3 regions of the Blautia sp. AM29-29 genome follow, and region 2 is predicted to be linked to each of the others. Evidence: riboswitches for the same ligand, from Rfam matches in the RefSeq annotation. Region 2 holds a riboswitch; each other region holds the start of a gene.

Region 1 (7,645 bases), on a different contig from region 2:
GCTTCATGCTCTTGTAATGCAGGAAGCAGACAGGAACACTTCCCTGCGGTCGGCCAGAGAATCCATGGTACTGCTGAAAAATGACGGCGTATTGCCGATTGCGGCAAAAGGGAAAAAAATCGCGGTGATCGGACCGCATGCCGGGTATGCCAGAAAAATGTTTGGTGGATACACACATATGTGTATGATGGAGTCTACCTATGCGATTGCCAATTCTATTGCAGGTGTAAGCGGAGTTGTACAGGCAGATGCAGATGAGATTATTACGGTTCCGGGAACCAATATTCAGTCTGATGAGACAGAGCAGTTTGATCAGATCCTGAAAAGACAGAAACCGCAATGCAGAAATCTGTATGAAGAATTCCAAATCCGCTTTCCGGAAAGTGAGATTTTATATGCATATGGCTATCCGATTGCAGGAAACGACGAAAGTCATTTTGAAGAAGCGCTGCAGGCAGCAAAGCAGGCAGACATTGTGATACTGACGCTTGGCGGTAAGCACGGAACGTGTTCCATGGCATCAATGGGAGAAGGAATTGACAGTACTGATATTAACCTTCCAAAATGTCAGGATGCATTTATTCGCAAGGCTGCGCAGCTTGGAAAACCATTGGTTGGCGTTCACTTTGATGGAAGACCGATTTCCAGTGATGCTGCAGAGGAATATTTAGATGCTATTCTGGAAGCATGGAGTCCATCAGAAACAGGAGCAGAAGCAGTAGTTGATATTTTAACCGGAATATATAATCCGGGAGGAAAACTTCCGGTTACCGTTGCTTATGGAGTGGGACAGCTTCCGGTTTATTACAATCATCCATATGGTTCCTCCTGGGATCAGAGCGGCAGTATCGGTTTTGCCAATTATGTGAATATGCCGCACAGACCGAGATATTATTTTGGATACGGACTGTCGTATACAACATTTACATATTCGGATTTACATATCTCGATGGGAAATGAAAAGGCAGCAGATACGGTTCAGATCTCCTGCGCTGTTGAGAACACGGGAAGCTGTGAAGGAGATGAGGTTGTCCAGCTTTATTTACGAGATGAATATGCCAGCCTGACAAGACCAGTAAAAGAACTGGCAGGTTTTAAGCGCATTCACCTGCGAAAGGGCGAAAAGAAAACGGTATGCTTTGAGGTGAAAACGGATCAAATGGCTTTTCTGGACATTGATATGCACTGGAAAGTGGAAAAAGGACGATATGCAGTAGAGGTCGGAAGTTCTTCAGAAGATATTCGTTTAAGAGGAAGCTACTGTGTGAAAGAAAATAAATGGGTTGCGGGAAGAAATAGAGCGTTTTGGGCAAGTGCCGCAGCGAAATAAAAAGAACAGAACCGGATGCCATTTTATACAAAGCGGCATTCGGTTCTGTTCTTGCGGTATTCCCGTGGGGAGCAGTTCATTTTTTCACGGAAACATTTTCCGAAATAGGACTGCTGGCTGAAGCCGGTCTGCAGGACGATCTGTCTGATGGGAAGTGTGGTTTCTGTTATCTCCGTGATTTGTTTTCTATGTTTTGGCAATATCTTAATAATTTCTGCAGATATTTTCATATTATTTTTTCGATATAATAAGTATACTTGCTGTAAAAAGGATTGTAAAGGTAGTCTAAATGGACAATAATAGTTTATCACATACAACGTGGAATTGTAAGTACCATATGAACCAGAGCAGGAAAACCTGCCGTCGCTGATCACACTTGAAAAAATATGTGTAGCTTTGGGCGTGACATTATCGCAGTTTTTTCGAGAAGATAATTCAGAGAATCTGACAGAAAAACAGAAAGAAGTTCTAGGGATATGGAATGATCTGAGTACAAATGAGCAGGAAACAGTAATGTCAATGCTGCGTGGACTTCGGAAGTAAGAGAACAGTTCGAGTATATGTATCGGCTGTTCTTTTTTTGTTTTTGAACGTTAAAATGTTAATTTTTTTCTTGTGTATAGTAGAACACTAAAGTATAATAAAATCAGTTTTTTACATAAGATTAAAGCTATAATAAGGAAATTGGCAAACCAGATGAAAGTCTGGGACGCAAAGCTACAGGGCCTTTAAAATGGCAGCCAGTTGCATAAAATGAGGTGCACTGTCTGTCTGACGGTGCTTTTTTACGGTGTTATTTCATAGACGTAACAATAATGATTTTATCAGGAAAGAATGAGGAAAATAAAAGTATGAAAAAGGCAAAACGTTGTCTGATAGCAGTGGTGTCAGGTGTACTTGTAGCATCTGCTGTCTTGTCTGGATGTGGACAGTCAAAGAAAGAAGTATCTATAAATGATGATCATCTTACCGTTTATCTGTGGGAAAATCGTTTGATGAAAAATATTGCACCCTATATCCATGAACAGTTTCCAGATCAGGATATTGAATTTATTATAGGTAACAATGATACCGATTTATACAGTTATTTTAAAGAACATGATGAATTACCGGATATTATAACAGTACGTCGATTTTCTGGAACAGATGCACAGGACTTACAGCCTTATCTTATGGATTTTGCTTCTTATGATGTTGTTTCCAAGTATTATTCTTATGCGGTGCAATATTATAAGAATGCGGAGGATGAAATCCAGTGGCTGCCAATCTGTGGTATTCCGCAGACGATCATTGCCAACAAAACACTGTTTGATCAGTATGGCGTAAAGATTCCAGAAAATTATGAGGAATATGTACAGGCATGTCAGCAGTTTTATGATAATGGCATAAAACCGTATTCCATGGATCTTGGTGAAGACTGGTCTAATAATGAAATCATCCAGGCTGCAGCAATCGGTGAGTTTACAAGCCTGGATGGTATTGAATGGCGAAACGGTGCAGAGACTGCAGCGGATGAAGTAAAGTTTGATGATGTATTATGGAAACGTATTTTTTCAGAAACCAGTCAGTTTCTTAAGGACTCGCATTTTGGTAAAGAAGATATCAATATTGATATCAATACAGGAACCCAGATGTTTGTCGAAGGAAAATCAGCAATGTTTCATGGACATCCGACGGTTATGCAGCAGCTGCAGAAACAGATGGATGCGGAGCTGATCCGTATTCCTTACTTTTCACAGACATCGGATGAATCCTATGTGTACATGACTCCGTCCTTAAACATTGCATTTAACAAAAACCTGGAAAAAGATCGGGAGAAACTGGATACTGCGCTGGATGTGCTGGATTGTATGATTTCAGAAGAGGGGCAAAAGCTGATTGCGGATGGAAGCGGTGTTATTTCATTGAATACAGATGTTCCAACCATGATGCAGGATGTGCCTGGACTGGAAGAGGAAATTAATCATAATGCTGTTTATATCCGATATTCCGCTCAAAAATCATTTGATGCAAGTCTTGAGGCTGTTCACGGATTACTGTCAGGGGAAATGGATGAAATACAGGCTTATGATACTTTTCGCAGTGTAATGAATCGTAAAGATCCAGAAGAAAAAGCAACGGTGAATTTTGAAAATGAATATTCCATTTCACTGAACGATAGAAATGGCCGTGATGCAGCATCTTCCATTTTAACTACGATCAGAGAAGAAAATGATGCACAGCTGGCTCTGGCACCATATTATTTCACTTCTTCTATGTACAAAGGAGAATGCACCAGCAGCCGGGTTGGCATGATGACAGCGAAGAGTTCAGATACACCATTATATGTTGCAAAAATCAATGGTAAACAGGTTTATGAACTCGTGGAAAATTATCTTGCTGATGCTGATGAGAATTTTTACGTAACCAATAAATACGAATTACCAATTGCATCCGGTATGAAAATGATCGTCAATCAAGAGGAAAGTGGATTTTCGTTAAAGGACTTAACAGTTAATGATAAGAAAATAGACAAAAAAAAGGAATACTCGATTCTTCTTACAGACACCACAATGTCTGTTTTGAAAAAAATAAATCTGAAATGTGAGATTGAGCAGCTTAAAGATACAACATTATCAAGTGCATGGACCGAAGCAATGTCAAATGGACAGCAGCCGTCAGCACCGGAAGATTATATAGAGGTTGAACAGTAAAAGTGGAGATAGAACAAAAGGTAAACAAAAGAAAAAAAATAACAAGGCTGTTGCTTATACTACTTATGATTCTTTTAAGCTTAGTTTGTATCAAGTATCTTATAAGTAAGTCTAATAAGTATATCAGCGAAAATGGAAAAAGCAGTATGGGAGCTGTTGTTGAACAGATACAGCAGACCTATGATCTTCAGGTGAGTGGATACTACAGCCAGCTGCAGTTGGTTGAGGAATTCTTACTTCATGAGAGGGAACTGTCTCTTGAAACGGATACGAACAAAAATTTCTTTGAAGCATGGGAAAAAGAATCGGAAAGTACTCTTATATTCCTTCAGGAAAATGGTCAGGCAATATCAGCAGGTGGAACAAAAATGCGGATTGATATGCCAAGTAAACTTCTGCTGGACTTAAAGAACGGATACAATATTGGAAAACTGGTGCGTCTTGATTATGATCAGAAGAAAAAAGACGGTTATCTGGTTGCGATTCCATGTCAGGAATACACGATCAATGGAGAAACTTATACGGCAATTGGAACTGTGTATGATCATTCGAAACTGGATTCCATGTTAAAATTGAAAGGTTATCATGGAAAAGCATATTTGTTCATGCTGGATCATGACGGAAATATTACGTATACGAACCAGAGTGGAGATAAATACCTGCGTAATTATTCTTTGTTAAAACATTTAAAAGGGGAACAGGCTATTACAGAAGAAGAGGCTGATTTGTTCAAAAAGAAGTTTGATAACAGAGAATCCGGAGTTGCACTTTTGGGAAAACAGAACCCTTATTATCTGGGGTATTGTCCGATAGAAAGCAACAACACCATTTTGGTGTGCATTGTGGCCAAGGGAGTTGTGGACAATGTGCTGATGGATTACCAGAAAACGGTGTTGTTTACAACAATACTCATGGCAGGTTTTATACTTTTACTTTTTGCCGGATTATTCTACAGTATTTCCAGACTTAGTCTTGCAGATCAAAAAGCAGAATATGAAAAAAGAAATAATGAACTTCATTTACAAACAATGAAGGAAATGGAAGTAGTCAATCAAAAACTGAAAAAGGCAAAGAACGTTGCAACAGAGGCTTTACAGACAGCTGAAAATGCAAATAAGGCGAAAACGGATTTCCTGTCTAATATGTCACATGATATTCGCACACCTATGAATGCAATCATTGGTATCACATCTTTGATCAGACATGATGCAGGTAATAAAGCAAAAGTTATAGAGTATGCAGATAAAATAGATATTTCATCACAGCATCTGTTGGGAATTATCAATGACGTTCTGGATATGAGCAAGATTGAGGCAGGAAAAACAGTCTTCAAATATTCTGACTTTTCTATTCTGGATCTTGTACAGGAACTTAACACTATATTTCATACTCAAATATATGAAAAGCAGCAGACCCTTACAATCATAAAAGAAAATATTCAGCATGAGTGGGTGAATGGGGATCAGGTTCACCTGATGCAGATTTTCAGCAACCTGCTTTCCAATGCAGTGAAGTATACCCAGGAAGGTGGGAAAATTCAGTTCTTTGTAGAAGAATGTGAGACAAAGTCATCTGTCTATGCAAAGTACCGTTTCTTAGTTAGCGATAATGGTATGGGAATGTCGGCAGATTTCAAGGATACAATTTTTGATGCGTTTACCCGTGCGGAAAGTTCCCTTACAAATAAAATACAGGGAACAGGACTTGGAATGGCGATTACTAAGAATCTGGTTGAGGCAATGGGAGGTACCATTGATGTGGAGAGTGAATTGGGACAGGGAAGCTGTTTTGAGGTTCTCTTGGATCTGAAAATTGCAGAGGATAGAACGGTTGCTCTGGCGGCACAAGAAGAAACAGATGAGCAGGATGGTAATATCCTTCAAGGAATGAGATTCCTGTGTGCAGAGGATAATGAGCTGAACGCAGAGATCCTGACGGAACTGTTAAAGATTGAAGGTGCGGAATGTACCATCTGTGAAAATGGCGAAGAGATTTTGAAAGCATTTGAGCAGTCTGCTCCAGGTGATTATGACATGATCCTGATGGATGTGCAGATGCCTGTTATGAATGGTTATGAGGCAACGAAGGCAATCCGCAAAAGTTCCCATAAACTGGCAAAAACGATTCCGATTATTGCCATGACTGCCAATGCATTTTCAGAAGACATTCAGCATTCCCTTGCGGCTGGCATGAATGCACATGTTTCAAAACCGGTTGAGATGAAGGTGCTGGAAAAGACGATAAGAAGTATAAAATCAGGCGGGGGGGTACCGAACCACAGGTCACTGTACAGTGACGAATGGAAAGTAACCGGACATAGAAGAATCAAAAAGGATAGTTAGGGATGGACAGAAAATGAAAGGAAAAAGAATGATTGCAGGCATTCTGCTTGCGGGAATTTTAGCAGTCACCCTGGCAGGGTGTAAAAACACAGATAACACGAAAGAAAAAACCGAAAAGCCTGTTATTACCCTCGGCAGCGACAGCTATCCACCATACAATTATCTGAATGAGGATGGTGTACCGACGGGAATCGATGTAGAACTGGCTGCGGAAGCTTTCAAAAGAATGGGATATCAGGTGGAGGTTGTCCAGATCAACTGGGAGAAGAAAAAAGAACTGGTGGAGAGCGGAGAGATTGACTGTATCATGGGCTGCTTTTCCATGGAAGGACGCCTTGACGATTACCGCTGGGCGGGACCATATATAGCAAGCCGTCAGGTGGTTGCTGTAAATGAGAATAGTGATATCTATAAACTGAGTGATCTGGAGGGTAAGAACTTGGCTGTTCAGTCCACAACCAAACCGGAAGGCATCTTTCTGAACCGGACGGATCAGAGAATCCCCAAGCTGGGCAATCTGATCAGTCTGGGACACAGGGAGCTGATCTATACATTTCTTGGGAAAGGATATGTAGATGCAGTCGCCGCACATGAGGAATCTATTGTCCAGTATATGAAGGATTATGATACAAGCTTCCGCATCCTTGAAGAACCTTTGATGGTTGTGGGGATAGGAGTTGCTTTTGCAAAAGAGGATGACAGGGGAATCTGTGAGCAGATGGATCAGACACTGGAAGAAATGCGCCAGGATGGCACATCCCTGAAAATTATTGAAAAATATCTGGATGATCCCCAGAAGTATCTGGAGGTGGATGATCTTGGATATTAAGAGAAAGAAAAAAGAAAAACGAATCCAGCTATTCGGTGGTCTGATTGGAATCTGTGTGGCTGTAGTTTCTCTGTTTTATTTCTTTCATGCGGAGAAAGCGGAAGCAGAGAAAAGAATGGTAGAGATTGTAAATTATGTCAAAGTGCAGTGTTCCACCTACACCCATTATAATGAATCTTCGGAATCCAAAAGTCTTCTCCGTGCGATTGAAAGTGCCAGACAGATGAGTACGAATATCGATATGGAAATAGAAAACGGCGGTCAGCTAAGCCGGGATTTCCTGAAGGAAAACCTGCAGACTCTATGGGTGGATGGTATCATTGTACTGGATGCAGAAGGAAAGACGGACTGTGAATACAGCACGGATGAGTCTCTGGCTAATGAGATTACGGAGTATCTGCAAAAAGAAATTATCATGGATTTTGCCGGATATGAAGAAAGAAGCTATTCG
Region 2 (7,645 bases):
CAGAAGAAGATGGGGGATATGGGAAGAAAAAATAATAAGGGTAAGAAAATTATTTCCATGGACAAAAGAAGATAGAAATTGTACCATGTAGGTATCAAATGATACCACATGGAGAGCGACTAAGTTGTCTATGGAAACAAGATCTCGAATTGAGTCGGAACAAGAAGTTAAAGCATATATACAAGATTTAAAGTTTGCTCTCAACAATGGAGCAAGAATAGATTTTCAGGCACGGAGAAAAGTGGACGAAAAGCGGAAAGAAAAATATACAAATCAATATACAGTAGAGGCATTATTTCCGAATGAGAACCCATTAGAGGCATTGAAAAGAGAACTGTTGACACTTTTTGTGGAAGAATATATGAGAACGGTAAAAGATCTCGCTTTCCCGGGAGAAAAGAAATGCGGGAATTTGGAAAAGTCTATAATGGGAAAGATGACGTATACATAAAAATAAGAGTGGAATTATTTGGAATGTATGGAAATGCAACAACATTTGTCATGTCGTTCCACTTTGCTGAGAAACCATTTACAGCAGAAATGTTTCCCTATAGGAGGTAGGAGGTGTTTTCATGCATATGAAAATTATAAAAAGTGAAAAACGTTTGTGCACATGTTGCATGGAAGAGCATGAAGTGAAAACAGTTCTTGTTGAGGAGCAGATGACATTTAAGAATGTGAAAGTTGCTTATAAAGCGACCTATTTTTATTGTGATGCAGCTGAAGAATTCTATATGGATGAGGAGCAGATACAGGAAAATGATATACATCTGAAAGATGCCTATCGAGAAAAAGAAGGACTTTTGACATCGGGACAGATTCGGAGCATTCGGGAGAAATATGGAATTAGCCAGAGTGATTTATGCACGTTGCTTGGATGGGGCGGCAAAACAATTACCAGATATGAAAGTCATCAGGTCCAGGATAAAGCGCACGATACTATTTTGAAAAAGATAGATCAGGATCCAGAATGGTTTTTGACACTGCTGGATGATGCAAAGAGCGATTTATCTGAGAGTGCTTATGAAAAGTATTTAAATAAAGCAACGTCCTTATATGAAGAAGATCAGGATCTTTATTTAAAAAAAGCAATCGAAGCGAGCTATGTAAAATTTCAGGGAAATACAAGTGCGCAGGGAAATACAAAATTGTCTCTGAATAAAGTTGTTGATGTGATCCGATATCTGGCCGCATCCAAAAAAGTTACGAATCTTTATAAAGTCAAGTTGATGAAGCTTATGTGGTATGCAGATGCATTATCTTACCAAAAAAGAGGATTTGCTATTACTGGATTGGTGTACCAGGCATTGCCAATGGGGGCTGTTCCGGTGGGACATAATTCAATTATTAATTTGAAAGATGTGCCATGCGAAGAAGTAGATATGGGAGAGACAAATGCGTATCATTTTTCTTTAAAAGGGGAACAGAAATTTTCTGCATTGTCAGGGGAAGATATTAAAATTCTGGATGTTGTAATAGAAAAACTTGGTCGGATGTCAAAAAATGAAATTGTATCATTTATGCATAAAGAGCAGGCGTATGAGAGGACTTTACCAAGAGATAATATTTCTTTTGAATATGCAAAACAACTGAGAATATAAGAAAAATGGAAGGATAAAAACGCTTCTACTCTATTGTGGATTGGTATTTTAAAGAAATCTGCCAGGTTAAAATCAAAATTCATTTGTATGGAAAAGAAAACTTACGAAAATAAAAAAAGAAACGAGCAACCCGATTGAGCCCTAAGGCTGTACACGACAAAAAACCCATTTCTTAATTTCTATAATAAAGGAAGGCTGAATTATAGTCAAGAAATTTTTGCGATTTTAAAACAAAGTAATAAAAAGTGTGATATAATAACCTCATAATGAAAAGTAAAATTCCGCCTATTTTTCAACATTGTAGGCGGCAATTTTACACCTACAAGTTAGTGAATCCTAATAAAAGTAAGATGGAGGTACCTGCCTATGATGGAATACACCAGTAAATACTGGAATATGCTGACTCCTTTAATAAAGAAAAGTCTGCTAAAACGCTACGGAAAAGAGGAGACCGCAGAGCTTCTCCGCAAGACTAACCAGATCTACCGCGACATGCTTCGCCGCGCCGATGATATCGGAAAGGACAACCCGATGGCGTCGAATCTCTATGAAGGCCTCATTTTTCTTGCGCTCTGGGATGCGTCGGACAGACAGATTTCTGTGGATGAACTGCGTACAATCTCAGAGGAGATGATGTCCTTCCCGTTTCTGAAAGCCATGGGCCTGATGATTAATGCGAATAAGAAGAGCGGCATGGCGCGGATTGCGAAGATGATGCATAAGGATGCCGCCTGGCTGGAAGCACATCCGCAGTATAAGGCGTATTCGTGGGATTTTCATTTTGATGAGACGAAGCATCAGGACGGTTTTTATTACCACTTCACCCAATGTCCCCTGAACACCCTCGCCCGAAAAGAGGGCTATCTGGAAGTGCTGCCGATTATGTGCGACATTGATTACAAGACAGCAGCCCTGATGCACGCGAAGCTCTACCGTGACCATACACTGGCAGGCAGCGGTGAGGTCTGTGATTACTGGTTCGTGGGGGACAAGGTGGAAAATCCGAAATAAAATAAGACCGGGACGGAACCGGTGAAATGGAAGGGAGATCACCCAGAATGAGCAATGAAAAAATAAAACCAAAACTGAACGGAACTGCCGAGACGATGCTGCAGTGCTTCTACGCCCGTGCCATGCACAGCAGAAATCCGAAAAACAAGTTCCGCGACACCAAAGCAGAAGAGCTGATTGACCGCATCGACTATGATTTCAGCAATGCGAAAAAGGACACAGCAATGAGCGGCGGAATCGTAGCGCGGAGTGTTGTGTTTGATGAGCTGGTCAGCGACTTTATCCGAAAAAACCCGGATTGTACCGTCGTCAACATCGACTGTGGTCTGGACACTCGTTTTTACCGCATGGATAATGGAAAAATTACCTGGTACAATCTCGATCTGCCGGAGACGATTGAGGTGCGCGATTCGATCTATCAGGAATCCGGCCGCGTTTCCACGATTGCGTGTTCCGTGCTCGACCCGGCATGGGCCGATCAGGTAAAAGTGTGGGGCAAAATGCTTTTCATTATCGAAGGTCTGACCATGTACATGAAAGCGGATGAGGTCAGAATGATGCTCGCCATCATCCGCGATCATTTCGACAATGCCTACGTCTGCATGGAAACGCTGTGCCCGTACTTTGTAAAGAAAGAAAACATCGAAAAATCTATTCAGGCGACGGGCGCGACGTTTACCTGGGGTGCGAACAGCTTTGCAGACCTGGGCGACATTGCCGCCGGTTTCCGAAAAGTAAAAGACGACAACATCGCCCGCGGTATGGAAACGCTGAATCCCATCTACAAGCTGGTGATGTGGATGCCGATCATCCACAAATTCGCAGAGAAAATTCTGGTGTTTGAAAAAGCGTAAGAAAAGAAATGAAAAGAAACAGGCAGCCCGGCAGCGGAAAAGCCCCAAAAGCTTCCGTGCAGGGAATCTGTTTTTTGCTTGTACAGGAAATTAACAAATCATTCATCCGGCCACACAAAGTGTGCGTTTCCCGCCTCAAGTCCGTCGATCAGAATATTCTGTCCCGTGCAGAACCGGTTCGTCACGGTCATAAAATACGCCCAGTCCGCCGTTTCCTCGACGGTCATCCACCGTTTCAGCGGTGTCAGATCCATGATCTGATCCCAGAGCTTTTGGTCTTCTGTGACAGGCAGATTCAACTCGGTCAGTACGCCGCCGAAATCAAGGCTGTTGCACGTTCCGCCATACGGTGCAATGCGGAGTGCCACGTTTTTCGTGTAGGCGAGCACACCGCCCTTGCTTGCCGTGTATTCCGGAAACTCAGCTCCGGTATGGCCGCTGGCCGAGCCGATCATAAGGACGGCGCGGATGGTGTCATGAATGCCATACGCCTCTGTGATTGCGATGGTTCCCTTTAAATTGATATCAATATCATCCTCGTTCTGCACACCGGCGTTGTTGATGACAATATCGAAAGGCGCAAGCGCCGGATACTGTTCCCTGTCGCGGATATCAAGGCAGAAATGAGTATACGAATCCTGGCTGATGGAAGCCTCCTTCCGGTCAAATCCGGTAACATCAAAGCCTTCTTTTAAAAATTTCTCCGCAATCGCCTTTCCGATTCCGGAGCTGGTTCCTGTAATAAGTACACGCATACGATAACCTCCCGATGAAATATTACCCTCATTATACCGCAAACACAGCATGCGATCCAGAAGAAACGAAAAAGAATGCAGGAAAAGAAAATGTTACGGGAAAAATCACTGCATAAAACAAAAGAGTCTCTCAAAACCACAACAAATAATTGACAGATTTTAGGAGAAGGAGTAGAGTTTTTGAAAGGGGGATTATCCCTGCAAAGAGTGAAAACAAAAGAGGTGCAAATATGCTGAAAGTAGACAATCTTACCTTTGAAGTAAACGAAGAGGGAAGAAAACGCTGCCTCGTCAACCACATCAGTTTTGAGGTAAAGGACGGGGAAATGCTGGTGATTACAGGACCGAACGGTGGCGGAAAATCAACGCTGGCCAAAGTGCTTGCAGGAATTGAGGACGCCAATGGCGGAGAAATCTTCCTGGATGAGGAAAATATTACCGGTTATGATATTGACCACCGTGCAAACGCCGGCATCGGCTATGCATTCCAGCAGCCGCCGCGTTTTAAAGGAATGACGGTGAAAAAAATGCTGTCGCTGGCAGCCGGAAAAGAACTGACGGAAGCCGAGAGCTGTAAACTCCTCTCCGCCGTCGGACTCTGCTCTGCCGATTACCTGAACCGTCAGATGGACGGTACGCTCTCGGGAGGAGAGATGAAGCGTCTGGAGATCGCAACGGTGCTTGCAAAACCGCATAAGGTCAGCATTTTCGATGAGCCGGAGGCCGGCATTGACCTGTGGAGCTTTTCCATGCTGATCAGGCGGTTTGAAGAAATCCACAAAGAGAAAAAAGAATGTCTGATTCTCATTTCCCATCAGGAACGCATTATCCAGATGGCAGACAAGATCATGGTGATCGAGGACGGCCAGGTGAAAGAATACGGTACAAAGGAAGACGTACTGCCGACCCTGTTCCAGCAGAAAACAGGCCGGATGTGCGGCCAGGAAGGAGGCACATGCTGATGGTACAGGTAGATGAGACAACCCAGGGCGTATTAAATCAGATCAGCGAGGGATTTGAGCAGAAAGGGGCATACAATCTCCGCCAGAACGGCATTCCGCTCTGCCATGGTGACAGTGAACATATCAAAATCCGCAAAAAAGAGGATAAGCCGGGCATTGATATTTTGATTGACGGCGAGACAAAAGGCGAAAAAGTATTTATCCCGGTTGTCGTCAGCGTTTCCGGTATGACGGATCTTGTTTACAATGATTTCTACGTTGCGGACGGCGCCGATGTTACGATTGTAGCGGGCTGCGGCATTCACAACGGCGGCTGCAACGACAGCCGGCACGACGGTATCCATACGTTCCATGTAGGAAAAAATGCCAACGTGCGCTACGAGGAAAAGCATTACGGAGAGGGAAACGGAACGGGACAGCGGATTCTGAACCCGGTGACAAATATTGAAATCGGAGAAAATTCCGTTTTTACGCTGGATACCGTACAGATTAAGGGCGTTGACTCAACAATTCGTACGACGAATGTTGTGATGGATGCAAACTCCAAACTGTTCGTGCTCGAACGTCTGATGACAGACGGTGACCAGAAGGCAGAGTCGGATATTGAAGTATGTATGAACGGAAGCGGTTCTTCCGCACAGATTATTTCACGTTCTGTCGGAAAGGGCAATTCCTCCCAGGTCTTCCATCCGAAGGCAGTCGGCAAAAACAAATGCCACGCCCATATCCAGTGCGATTCTATCATCATGGATCACGCACAGGTCGGATCTATTCCGGAGATCCAGGCAAAACATGTGGATGCGGCAATCATCCACGAGGCGGCGATCGGACGGATCAATGACGAGCAGCTGTTGAAACTCAGAACGCTCGGCATGACGGAAGCGGAGGCGGAAAACGTCATTATTGAAAACTTCCTGAGCTGAAGAAAAAAAGGAAACAAGAGAAGTGTTTGCAACTTAATCAGCAGACACTAAATATAGATTATCGCAGCTGTCAGGAATTTCCCAGTCGTCACTGGGAAGAATCATGGCGCAGGAAAACCTGCCGTCGCTGATCACACTTGAAAAAATATGTGCAGCTTTGGGCGTGACATTATCGCAGTTTTTTCAGGAAGGTAATTCAGAGAATCTGACAGAAAAACAGAAAGAAGTTCTAGGGATATGGAACGATCTGAGTACAAATGAGCAGGAAACAGTAATGTCAATGCTGCGTGGACTTCGGAAGTAGAAGAACAGTTCGAGTATATGTATCGGCTGTTCTTTTTTTATTTTTTGGCGTTAAAACGGTAATGTTTTTCTTGTGTACAGTAGAGTGCTATAGTATAATAAAACCAGTTTTTTGCATAAGTATTAAAGCTATAATATGGAAATCGGCAAACCAGATGAAAGTCTGGGACGCAAAGCTACAGGGCCTGTAAAATGGCAGCCAGTTGCATAAAATGAGGTGCACTGTCTGTCTGACAGTGCTTTTTTGTGGTGTTATTTCATAGACGTGACAATAATAAATTTTATTAGGGGGACTTGTAATGAAAAAGAAAAGATGGAGCAAGGTTTTGTCTGTATGTTTAGTGATGGTGACCTCTTTATCACTTTTGTCAGGATGTGGCGAGAAGAGTGCAAAAAAAGAAGACGAAGAAACCATCACGGTGTATTTATGGAACACAAACCTGTATGAAAAATATGCACCATACATCCAGGAACAGCTCCCGGATATCAATGTTGAATTTGTAGTAGGGAATAATGATCTGGATTTCTATAAGTTTCTTGATGAAAACGGTGGATTGCCGGATATTATAACCTGCTGTCGTTTTTCCCTGCATGATGCAAGTCCCCTGAAAGACAGTCTGATGGACCTTTCCACAACCAATGCGGCAGGTGCTGTCTATGATACCTACCTTAGCAATTTCAGGAACGAGGATGGAAGCGTAAACTGGCTTCCTGTGTGTGCGGATGCACATGGTTTTGTAGTGAACGAAGATCTTTTTGCAAAGTATGGTATCCCGTTGCCAACAGATTACGAGAGTTTTGTTTCCGCCTGCCAGGCATTTGACAAAGTGGGTGTTCGTGGATTTACGGCAGACTATTCTTATGATTATACCTGTATGGAAACACTGCAGGGTCTGTCTATATCAGAGTTGTCTTCTGTGGAAGGACGCAAGTGGCGGACGGTCTACAGTGACCCGGAAAATACAAAGAGAGAAGGTCTGGACGATACCGTCTGGCCAGAGGCTTTTGAACGTATGGAACAGTTTATTCAGGATACAGGGCTTAGTCAGGAAGATCTGAATATGGATTATGATGATATTGTTGAGATGTACAAAAGTAGCAAGCTTGCCATGTACTTTGGCAGTTCTTCCGGTGTAAAAATGTTCCAGGATCGGGCATTAACACAACATTCCTGCCATTCTTTCAGGAGAACGGTGAAAAGTGGATTATGACTACGCCATATTTCCAGGTGGCCTT
Region 3 (7,645 bases), on a different contig from region 2:
CAGTTCCGGCACCGTCATCAGATACGAGATATAAGCATCCGACGGGTAATAGAAAAACAGCTGGATCTCCCGCGGATTTTCGTAGTACGATTCCAGCAGTCTTGCCATCGCTTTTCTTAAGATTTCAAGCGAAAACGGGTTAAAAAAATACACCCGGTCCACTTCCACAGGAACGGGAAAATTTTCGGCGCTCTCCAGCACAAACTCCGTCCGCGCACCAGAGGCCGCCGCCTTTTTGTTTTCCATTGCCTTCGCATAAATCCGGTCATCATACTCCACACCGATGGACCGGCACCGGGTCTGCGCCGATAAGAAGAAATCCACGCGGCCCTTTCCGCATCCGTAATCGAGCAGCGTATTTCCCTTTCGGATCATCCCTGTGTTTGCCATCCGCTCCAGCGCGCAGTATGGGGTCGGCTCATACGGATACCGGTACAGATCCGACCGGCTGTCGTCCCGCCCCATTGTGTGGATCTGAAGCAATCTGTCCCAGCGGTTCTCGTTTTTATCTTCTCTCATCGCCCGTCTCCCGATACTGATACTGTTCAAATAATTCCAGATATTCTTTCTCCACTGCAGCAAACGGCCGCACCGTGTAGTCCAGCGTGATGTGAAGTTTCGGCGCATCCCCCGCCTGCGGTTCCTCCAGCAGATTTGTCAGATCGTACCACAGCAGATCATTGTCGATCTGTTTCATCATCCGCTGCTCCTCCGCCGTCAGATCACTGCCAAGATATTTCTCATAAATCACCGAAAGCAGATGGTCCTCGATCTCGCGGTACCGCGGCATTTCCTGTTTTAATGGCCGCGGCACGTCCGACATGTAACACTCGCTCGCGTCATGCAGAAGGCACGCCAGCACCAGCCGCCGGGAATAGCCGCGCGCGGCCGCCTCTTTCGCACAGCAGATGCAGTGCTCTCCCACTGACCAGAACGTCGTCACATGGCCGTTTCCGCGGCAGATCATCGGCAGCGCATGCGCAAAATCCTCCACACAGAGCAGTTCCGGAGCGGGATGCACAGGGTCAAAATGTTTTCTTGTATACGTTGTTATTGTGCTCATTCTTTTATCTCACTATATGATTTTACTGCCGGCTGTCCCGCGTGCGGCTCGCCGATGATTTTTTCCATCCAGACCATATCGTACCAGCGGTCGAATTTGTAGCCGCAGTTGTGGAAGGTTCCCACGAGTTCGAATCCGAGATGCGCATGGAACTCGGCGCTGTTTTTCGTCAGATATTCATCCTCGACCTGCGGATAGCCGATGCAGGCGTAGAGGTTCAGAATGCCCATTTTTTTCAGGCGGTCCGCCAGCTCTTCATACAGTCTCCGGCCAAGGCCTCCTTTTCTTGCATTGTGATCGAGATAAATGGTCAGCTCGCTCGACCAGTCGTATGCGGCGCGGCCGACAAAGGCATGTGCGTATGCATAACCTTCGATTTTTCCATCCTGCTCGATGACGAGGTATGGATATTTTTTCATGATATCACGCATGCGGTTCTCAAATTCTTCCAGAGACGGCACGTCCCACTCGAAAGAAATGACGGTGTATTCTACATAATAAGCATAAATCTCCAGAATGCGTGCGGCATCCTCTATTTTTGCATCTCTGACAGTAATTGTACTCATAATAAATTCCTCCTCTGACCGTACTGCTTGCGTTTTCTGAACTTTATCTTATCACTCCGCTGAAAAATGGACAACATGATTTCCAGATTTCCTTTTTTTCTAAATTTTTCTGTGCTCTTTGCTTTCTTTCCTGTATAATAAAAGAAACAAGACGGATCACTATTTTTCTTCTTAATGAAAGAAAGGAACGTGCCTATGAAAATTTTAAATCTCGAAAACGAAAACCGGAAATTCACCAAGTCCATCGAAAATTTCCACGTCATGGAATATCTCCAGGATTCCAGCGTCTCGCCGATGACTGCCATGGAGGAGTATTACATGAGCAAAATGAATGTGCGCCGCCGCCAGGTTGTCATTGAACTGGACAAGGAGCACTCCGCGATTATCCAGTCCGGTGCGATGCAGTGGATGGGCGGCCATGTACAGGCGACCGCCGGAATCAAAGGGATCGGCGACCTGTTCGGAAAGGCCATCAAAGGCGCCATGACAAAGGAATCTGCCGTAAAACCGGAGTACGTCGGCGACGGATATCTCGTGCTGGAACCGACCTACAAATACATCATTCTTGTGGATGTCGAGAAATGGGGCTCCTCCGGAATGACGATTGAGGACGGCATGTTCCTCGCCTGCGACGGCAGAGTCAAAACCAAACTGACCGCCCGCAAGAGCATTTCCTCCGCTGTCCTCGGCGGCGAAGGCTTCTTCAATCTGAGCCTCGTCGGCAGAGGCGCCGTTGCCCTCGAAAGCAACGTACCTGAGGACGAGCTGATCGAAGTCGAACTCGAAAACGACGAACTGAAAATCGATGGAAACCTCGCCGTCTGCTGGTCCTCCAACCTTGATTTCACCGTAGAGCGCTCCACCAAAACCCTCGTCGGCTCCGCCGTCAGCGGTGAAGGCCTCGTCAACGTCTACCGCGGAACCGGCCGCGTCCTCATGAGCCCGGTCGCCCCGACAGATTCCCTGCCGACTGCAACCAACACGACCCAGGCGAACCCCGCTGTGAAGAACAACCTTCCGCCGGAAAATTAAATTCGAATCCTCTCCGCCCCTATGCCTAATACGCATAGAAAAAAGTCAAATTAAACCTCGTTTTTGATTGACACTTTCTTCAAAACATGTTAGCGTAAAATACGCATTTATCTTTACATTCTTAAGAAAAACCATACGATAAAATACATGTTCTGGAGAAAATGATGAATAGAATAAACTGGACTGAACTGAAACCGCAGATTCAGCAGGTCGGGCGATTAAGTCTGCCTGCGATTCTTACACAGATTACTACGATTGCGATGCAATACATTGATTCCGCGATGGTCGGCGCGCTTGGGGCGAATGCTTCGGCGGCGATCGGACTGGTTTCGTCGACGACGTGGCTCCTCAGCGGTACGATTTATGCGGTTTCAGCCGGTTTTTCTGTTCAGGTAGCGCATCAGATCGGGGGAAATCATGACAAGAAGGCAAGGGATGTTGTGCGGCATGGCATCGCGTCCGCGCTTGTTGTGTCGGCTGTTTTGTGCCTGATCGGGCTTCTGATCAGTCATCCGCTGCCGGGGTGGCTCGGCGGTGCGCAGGAGATCCGGCGGAATGCCACGCTCTATTTTATGATGTTTGCCATCATGCTTCCGTTTTCCCAGCTCAACTCGCTGATGTCGTCCTTCCTGCAGTGCAGCGGTGATATGGTGATGCCCAGTATTTTAAATGCCGTCATGTGCGTGCTCGATATCATTTTCAATGCTCTTTTGATTCCGGTTTTCGGTGTCATGGGTGCCGGTATGGGAACGATGCTGGCCTGCGCCGTCATCAGCCTCACGGGTGCCTGGTTCTGTTGTGTCCGCAATCCGCGGCTGCGTCTCCGCCGGAAGGAAAAAACGGTTTTTGATACGAAAATTCTGAAAACTGCATTCAAAATTGGTGTGCCGGTTGCCGTACAGGAAATCGCGATGAACAGCGCCATGGTTGCTGCCACCATGCTGATTGCCCCGCTCGGCTCCATTGCGATTGCGGCCAATTCGTTCGCCGTCACCGCCGAAGGCCTCTGCTACATGCCAGGCTACGGCATCGGTTCCGCCGCGACAACGCTCGTCGGCAGAAGCTACGGCGCCGGAAATTACAAGCTGGCGAAACGCTACGGAAATATCTGCATTGCCATGGGCGCAGTCCTGATGGCCATCACTGGAGGTCTGATGATGATCTTCTGTCCGTTCGTCTTTAGCATTCTGACTCCTGACCCGCAGGTGCGCTCGTTTGCCGCCGAGGTACTCCGCATCGAACTGCTCGCCGAGCCGTTTTTCGGCGCTTCCATCGTTGCCGCCGGAGCCCTCCGCGGAACAGGCGATACGTTTGTGCCAAGCCTTCTGAACCTTGGCAGCATCTGGGTCATCCGCCTCGGTCTCGCGGTGCTTCTCATCACCCCGCTCGGCCTGCGCGGCATGTGGATCGCCATGGCTATCGAGCTCTGCATCCGCGGATTGCTGCTGCTCTACCGCCAGCATACATCGAAATATTATAAACTGCCCGCAGCCTGACTTGGCGGCAGCGTATAGAAAAAGCGCTTATTTGAGATTTCATTCCCGCCTCAAATAAGCGCTTTCTATTTTACCTTATCCCTTGTTTCAATTCACAGTCGGTATTTTCACGGAGTCTGACATGTCGAAAATAGTTCGACTGTGACTTGCCTCATGTCTGTGGAGGATACCGATTTCTCTCCGCCCGCCACTGCCGTTATGTTTCTTTTAACAATTCATCCCACCACTTTAGAAGCGGGGGACTTCTTGTCTACTGGCATTAAAACTGAATCACTTCCGGCTCGTCCGTAAAGGAGCTGATCATTGCCGTTGCGTTCTGGAAATTTTAAACGTCTCAACCTCCACAACCCGCTCTTTCCCTCTCGTTCCCCAGATCATCAGATGGACCTTATATTCCACCGAATCCCGTGCATAAAAGAATGGCTCCTCGCGCAGCAATGATGCGCGTTTTCCTTCGGCTTCCAGTATCTTTTTCCGTTTCATTGCCTGCTCCTGGATTTTTCGGATCTGGGTTCCTTCTTCGCCGGTGAAGCGTCGTTTCGGATAATTCTGTGCTTCGCGGGCCAGTTTTTTTTCCAGTAAATCCACGACTTTCGCGTGGCGGCTCGTATGCAGCAGTTTTGCGATCTGTTTTGCGAGGAGTTTTCCCTGCCATTTTTCATAAAGTGCAAGATACCACAGCAGCACTTTATCGCCTGCCTCCGATGCCAGTTTTTTCATCTCCGTAATTGCCTCTTCCGTCGCTTCCCACCACGGGCATGACGGTACGAGATACTGATCCGGCACGGCCGGGTAGCAGCAGAAATTGAGCGGCGGGAAATTGGCCAGCGATGCCAGACGCATTTCTTCCTCGGTGCAGAACGCCTCGCCGAGGTATTCCAGCTTGTCCCGCAGGATCGCAATACGGAACTCAATCTGCCGCAGATACTCGTATCCGTCCACCCAGAAATGACCCGTTTTTCCGTAATCAAACAGATGCACTTCCAGTGAAAGGCGGCTGAAAAACAGCGTGCACACCGTCTCTTTCTGCCGCACGATCAGAACGTACTGCTCCCCGTCTTTTTCCAGTGCGGCATCTATTTCTCCCTCGTATTCCTTCTGATACGTTCCCGTCAGCTCCGCGTCATGAAAAACGAGAAAGCTCTCTGCCGCATCGTTCATCAGATAGACAAGCCAGATCTCCTTTTCTCCTCCCCCGTACCGCTCACCCGGAAGCAGCAGCTCGAACTGCCCCTGCGAAAGAAGCACATCCAGCCTTTCCAGTTCCTCGGTCCATGTGATATTTTCTGCAATTTCCATTCCGTGATTCTCCCCTGTTTTCTTTTACTTCCTATGATACACCATAAAAAGGCTCCACTGCAATCCAAAGCAGTAGAGCCCCTTCTCCAAATTTTTCTGTTATTAATCCGTCCCGTTATCCGGCACATGCCGTCCGCACTTTCTCGTCCAGCGTCGTCTGAATCTCTTTTAAATTCACCGGTTTCGGAATATGCCCGCGTCCGCGCACCGCTTGCGGTCCGTTGCAAAAGTATTTGCTGTCATCGCAAAAATCGGAACATCATTGTCCTCACGCACACTGTTTCGAATTTTTTTCGTCGCCTCGATGCCATCCATCACCGGCATCTGCATATCCATGAAGATCGCAAAATAGCTTCCCGGATCCGACGCTTCAAACTGATCCACGGCCTTGGAACCATTCTCCGCCCAGTCCACGACAAGGCCGAGGCTTCCGAGCAGCTCCGTCGCAACCTCTGCATTCAGTGCATTATCCTCCGCAAGCAGAACAGCAGCACACCTGCAATCAGTGCCACCAGATACAGCGGGTGGTCAAACAGATACGCCACGATGGTCGGTGTCTCCACGTTCATGCTCGTAAATGCGGTGATCGCCGGATGGCGGGAAAATGCAAACTCCTCCTCTCGTATTTTCTTTTCGCAGGCAATAAAAAAGCACCATAGATTCTCCTACCGTGCATTTCAGTCATTTCTCCCTATTTATTTTATAAGAAATGTTCCATATTTACGCAGCTGGCTGCCATTTTACAGGCCTTGTAGCTTTGCGTCACAGCCTTTCGACTGCTTTGCCGAGATTCTTTTTTTATTTTAATTCATTGCTGTAAGACTCTCTTCTCCTTTCCCATCGGAATATGATATAATGACCTCTGGATTTTGGCAGATTACTGTTTTTAACATTGGAGGTGTACGATGAAATACAGACTCATGACAGAAAACGATTTAGAATATGTTGTCGAAAAAAATAATGAATACTACAACAATGTCGAAGGCTGCTGGACCTATGAAAAAGCCTATAAGAGAATTTATCAGGTACTCACAATGGAAAATTCCTGAAGTAAACTGCAGAATCGCAAGTATGTGTTTCGTCTTGAAAAAGCAGCAAAAATATAGTATAATATTTTTGTTGCTGACCTGGCTGAAACATTTATAATTTTTGTTTCTGTAGCTCAGTAGGATAGAGTGTCCGCCTCCTAAGAGAAAGCCGAGGCATTCCCCAAAGGGAAAAAATGAAAAACAACTTTCAGTTCGAATCTATTCTGAAAAATGCTAATGGTGACAACAAAGCATTCCCCAAATGGGGAAATGTTCTAATGTTACCGAATCAAAAAAATCTGTAGATTGACAACTCGAAAAAGAGTTGATAATCTTATATATGGCCGAAGGGAAAAATCCCAGAAACCCAGTAAAATCAAGGGGTTGCGGCATGTGTCGTCATAGCTCAGCTGGATAGAGCACTCGCCTCCTAAGCGAGGGGTCGGAGGTTCAAATCCTCTTGGCGACGGGCTTCAAAGCGTTCGAAAATGTTAGCTGGATTAGCTGACAACGAACGCTTTTGTTATTTTCAAATCACGTTCGTGACACAAAATTCCATTCAAAATGATCAATTTCCAGCTAACGCAATCCGATTTTTGTTAGCTGACAGCTAATCAAAATTACCGGTTTGCAAACATGGGTTTTAGAAAGTCCAGCTAACATTTGGGTTCCGCTCTGTTGTCACCCCTTATTCGGGGATGTAAATCAGAGAAAAGGCGGGAAAAGAAACAATCTCTCCCAAACCTGCAAACATGAATTAGCTGAAACAGTATTCAATTCTATTAGCTACAGCTAATGGTCAAACAGCAATGTCTGTTTGGAACTTTACTATCTATAAAAGTTCCAGGCAGGCATTTTTTATTTCCTGAATCCCGGAGGAAAGGAGTCAAGATGACTAAACCAAACAGACAATCAGAAGAAAACGAAGAAAGAATCATAGAAATTGAGATTGAGCGTCTTCGATCGTTCAAAGAGCATCCGTTTCAGGTGAAAGATGATAAGGAAATGTTTCTTCTGCAGGAAAGCATTGAGAAGTATGGAATATTAAATCCGCTGATCGTCAGACCGGTACCGGATGGATACTATGAGATCATATCCGGTCACAGAAGAAAACATGCTGCGGAGAAACTGGGATACCGTAAAGTACCGGTAATCATCCGG

What was found. Region 2 has a riboswitch for cyclic di-GMP ahead of DW769_RS16735 (ABC transporter substrate-binding protein). Riboswitches for the same ligand answer to the same signal wherever they lie in the genome.
Region 1: linked by a shared signal. The riboswitch ahead of DW769_RS13705 (ABC transporter substrate-binding protein) and the one ahead of DW769_RS16735 (ABC transporter substrate-binding protein) in region 2 are both predicted to bind cyclic di-GMP.
Region 3: linked by a shared signal. The riboswitch ahead of DW769_RS10705 (response regulator) and the one ahead of DW769_RS16735 (ABC transporter substrate-binding protein) in region 2 are both predicted to bind cyclic di-GMP.

What each region holds. Positions count from the first base shown of each region.
Region 1 covers NZ_QUJD01000020.1:46,258-53,902, forward strand. Annotated here, with positions in the region: gene DW769_RS13690 (glycoside hydrolase family 3 N-terminal domain-containing protein) at 1-1,330, shown strand, start outside; gene DW769_RS17450 (helix-turn-helix domain-containing protein) at 1,354-1,560, opposite strand; cyclic di-GMP riboswitch class I at 2,007-2,082, shown strand; gene DW769_RS13705 (ABC transporter substrate-binding protein) at 2,182-4,023, shown strand; gene DW769_RS13710 (ATP-binding protein) at 4,089-6,365, shown strand; gene DW769_RS13715 (substrate-binding periplasmic protein) at 6,379-7,194, shown strand; gene DW769_RS13720 (ATP-binding protein) at 7,178-7,645, shown strand, end outside.
Region 2 covers NZ_QUJD01000002.1:192,777-200,421, reverse strand. Annotated here, with positions in the region: gene DW769_RS02600 (type I restriction endonuclease subunit R) at 1-35, shown strand, start outside; gene DW769_RS02595 (hypothetical protein) at 125-451, shown strand; gene DW769_RS02590 (type II TA system antitoxin MqsA family protein) at 579-1,601, shown strand; gene DW769_RS02585 (L-2-amino-thiazoline-4-carboxylic acid hydrolase) at 1,968-2,612, shown strand; gene DW769_RS02580 (class I SAM-dependent methyltransferase) at 2,660-3,466, shown strand; gene DW769_RS02575 (SDR family NAD(P)-dependent oxidoreductase) at 3,565-4,221, opposite strand; gene DW769_RS02570 (ABC transporter ATP-binding protein) at 4,452-5,183, shown strand; gene DW769_RS02565 (SufB/SufD family protein) at 5,183-6,106, shown strand; partial or broken gene DW769_RS02560 (helix-turn-helix domain-containing protein) at 6,165-6,410, shown strand; cyclic di-GMP riboswitch class I at 6,545-6,620, shown strand; gene DW769_RS16735 (ABC transporter substrate-binding protein) at 6,709-7,620, shown strand; gene DW769_RS16730 (hypothetical protein) at 7,617-7,645, shown strand, end outside.
Region 3 covers NZ_QUJD01000013.1:69,510-77,154, forward strand. Annotated here, with positions in the region: gene DW769_RS10675 (class I SAM-dependent methyltransferase) at 1-519, opposite strand, end outside; gene DW769_RS10680 (hypothetical protein) at 506-1,063, opposite strand; gene DW769_RS10685 (GNAT family N-acetyltransferase) at 1,060-1,629, opposite strand; gene DW769_RS10690 (AIM24 family protein) at 1,825-2,661, shown strand; gene DW769_RS10695 (MATE family efflux transporter) at 2,826-4,157, shown strand; gene DW769_RS10700 (DUF3878 family protein) at 4,458-5,456, opposite strand; gene DW769_RS10705 (response regulator) at 5,631-5,939, opposite strand; cyclic di-GMP riboswitch class I at 6,177-6,252, opposite strand; gene DW769_RS16435 (hypothetical protein) at 6,362-6,505, shown strand; tRNA gene DW769_RS10710 (tRNA-Arg) at 6,880-6,953, shown strand; gene DW769_RS10720 (ParB/RepB/Spo0J family partition protein) at 7,280-7,645, shown strand, end outside.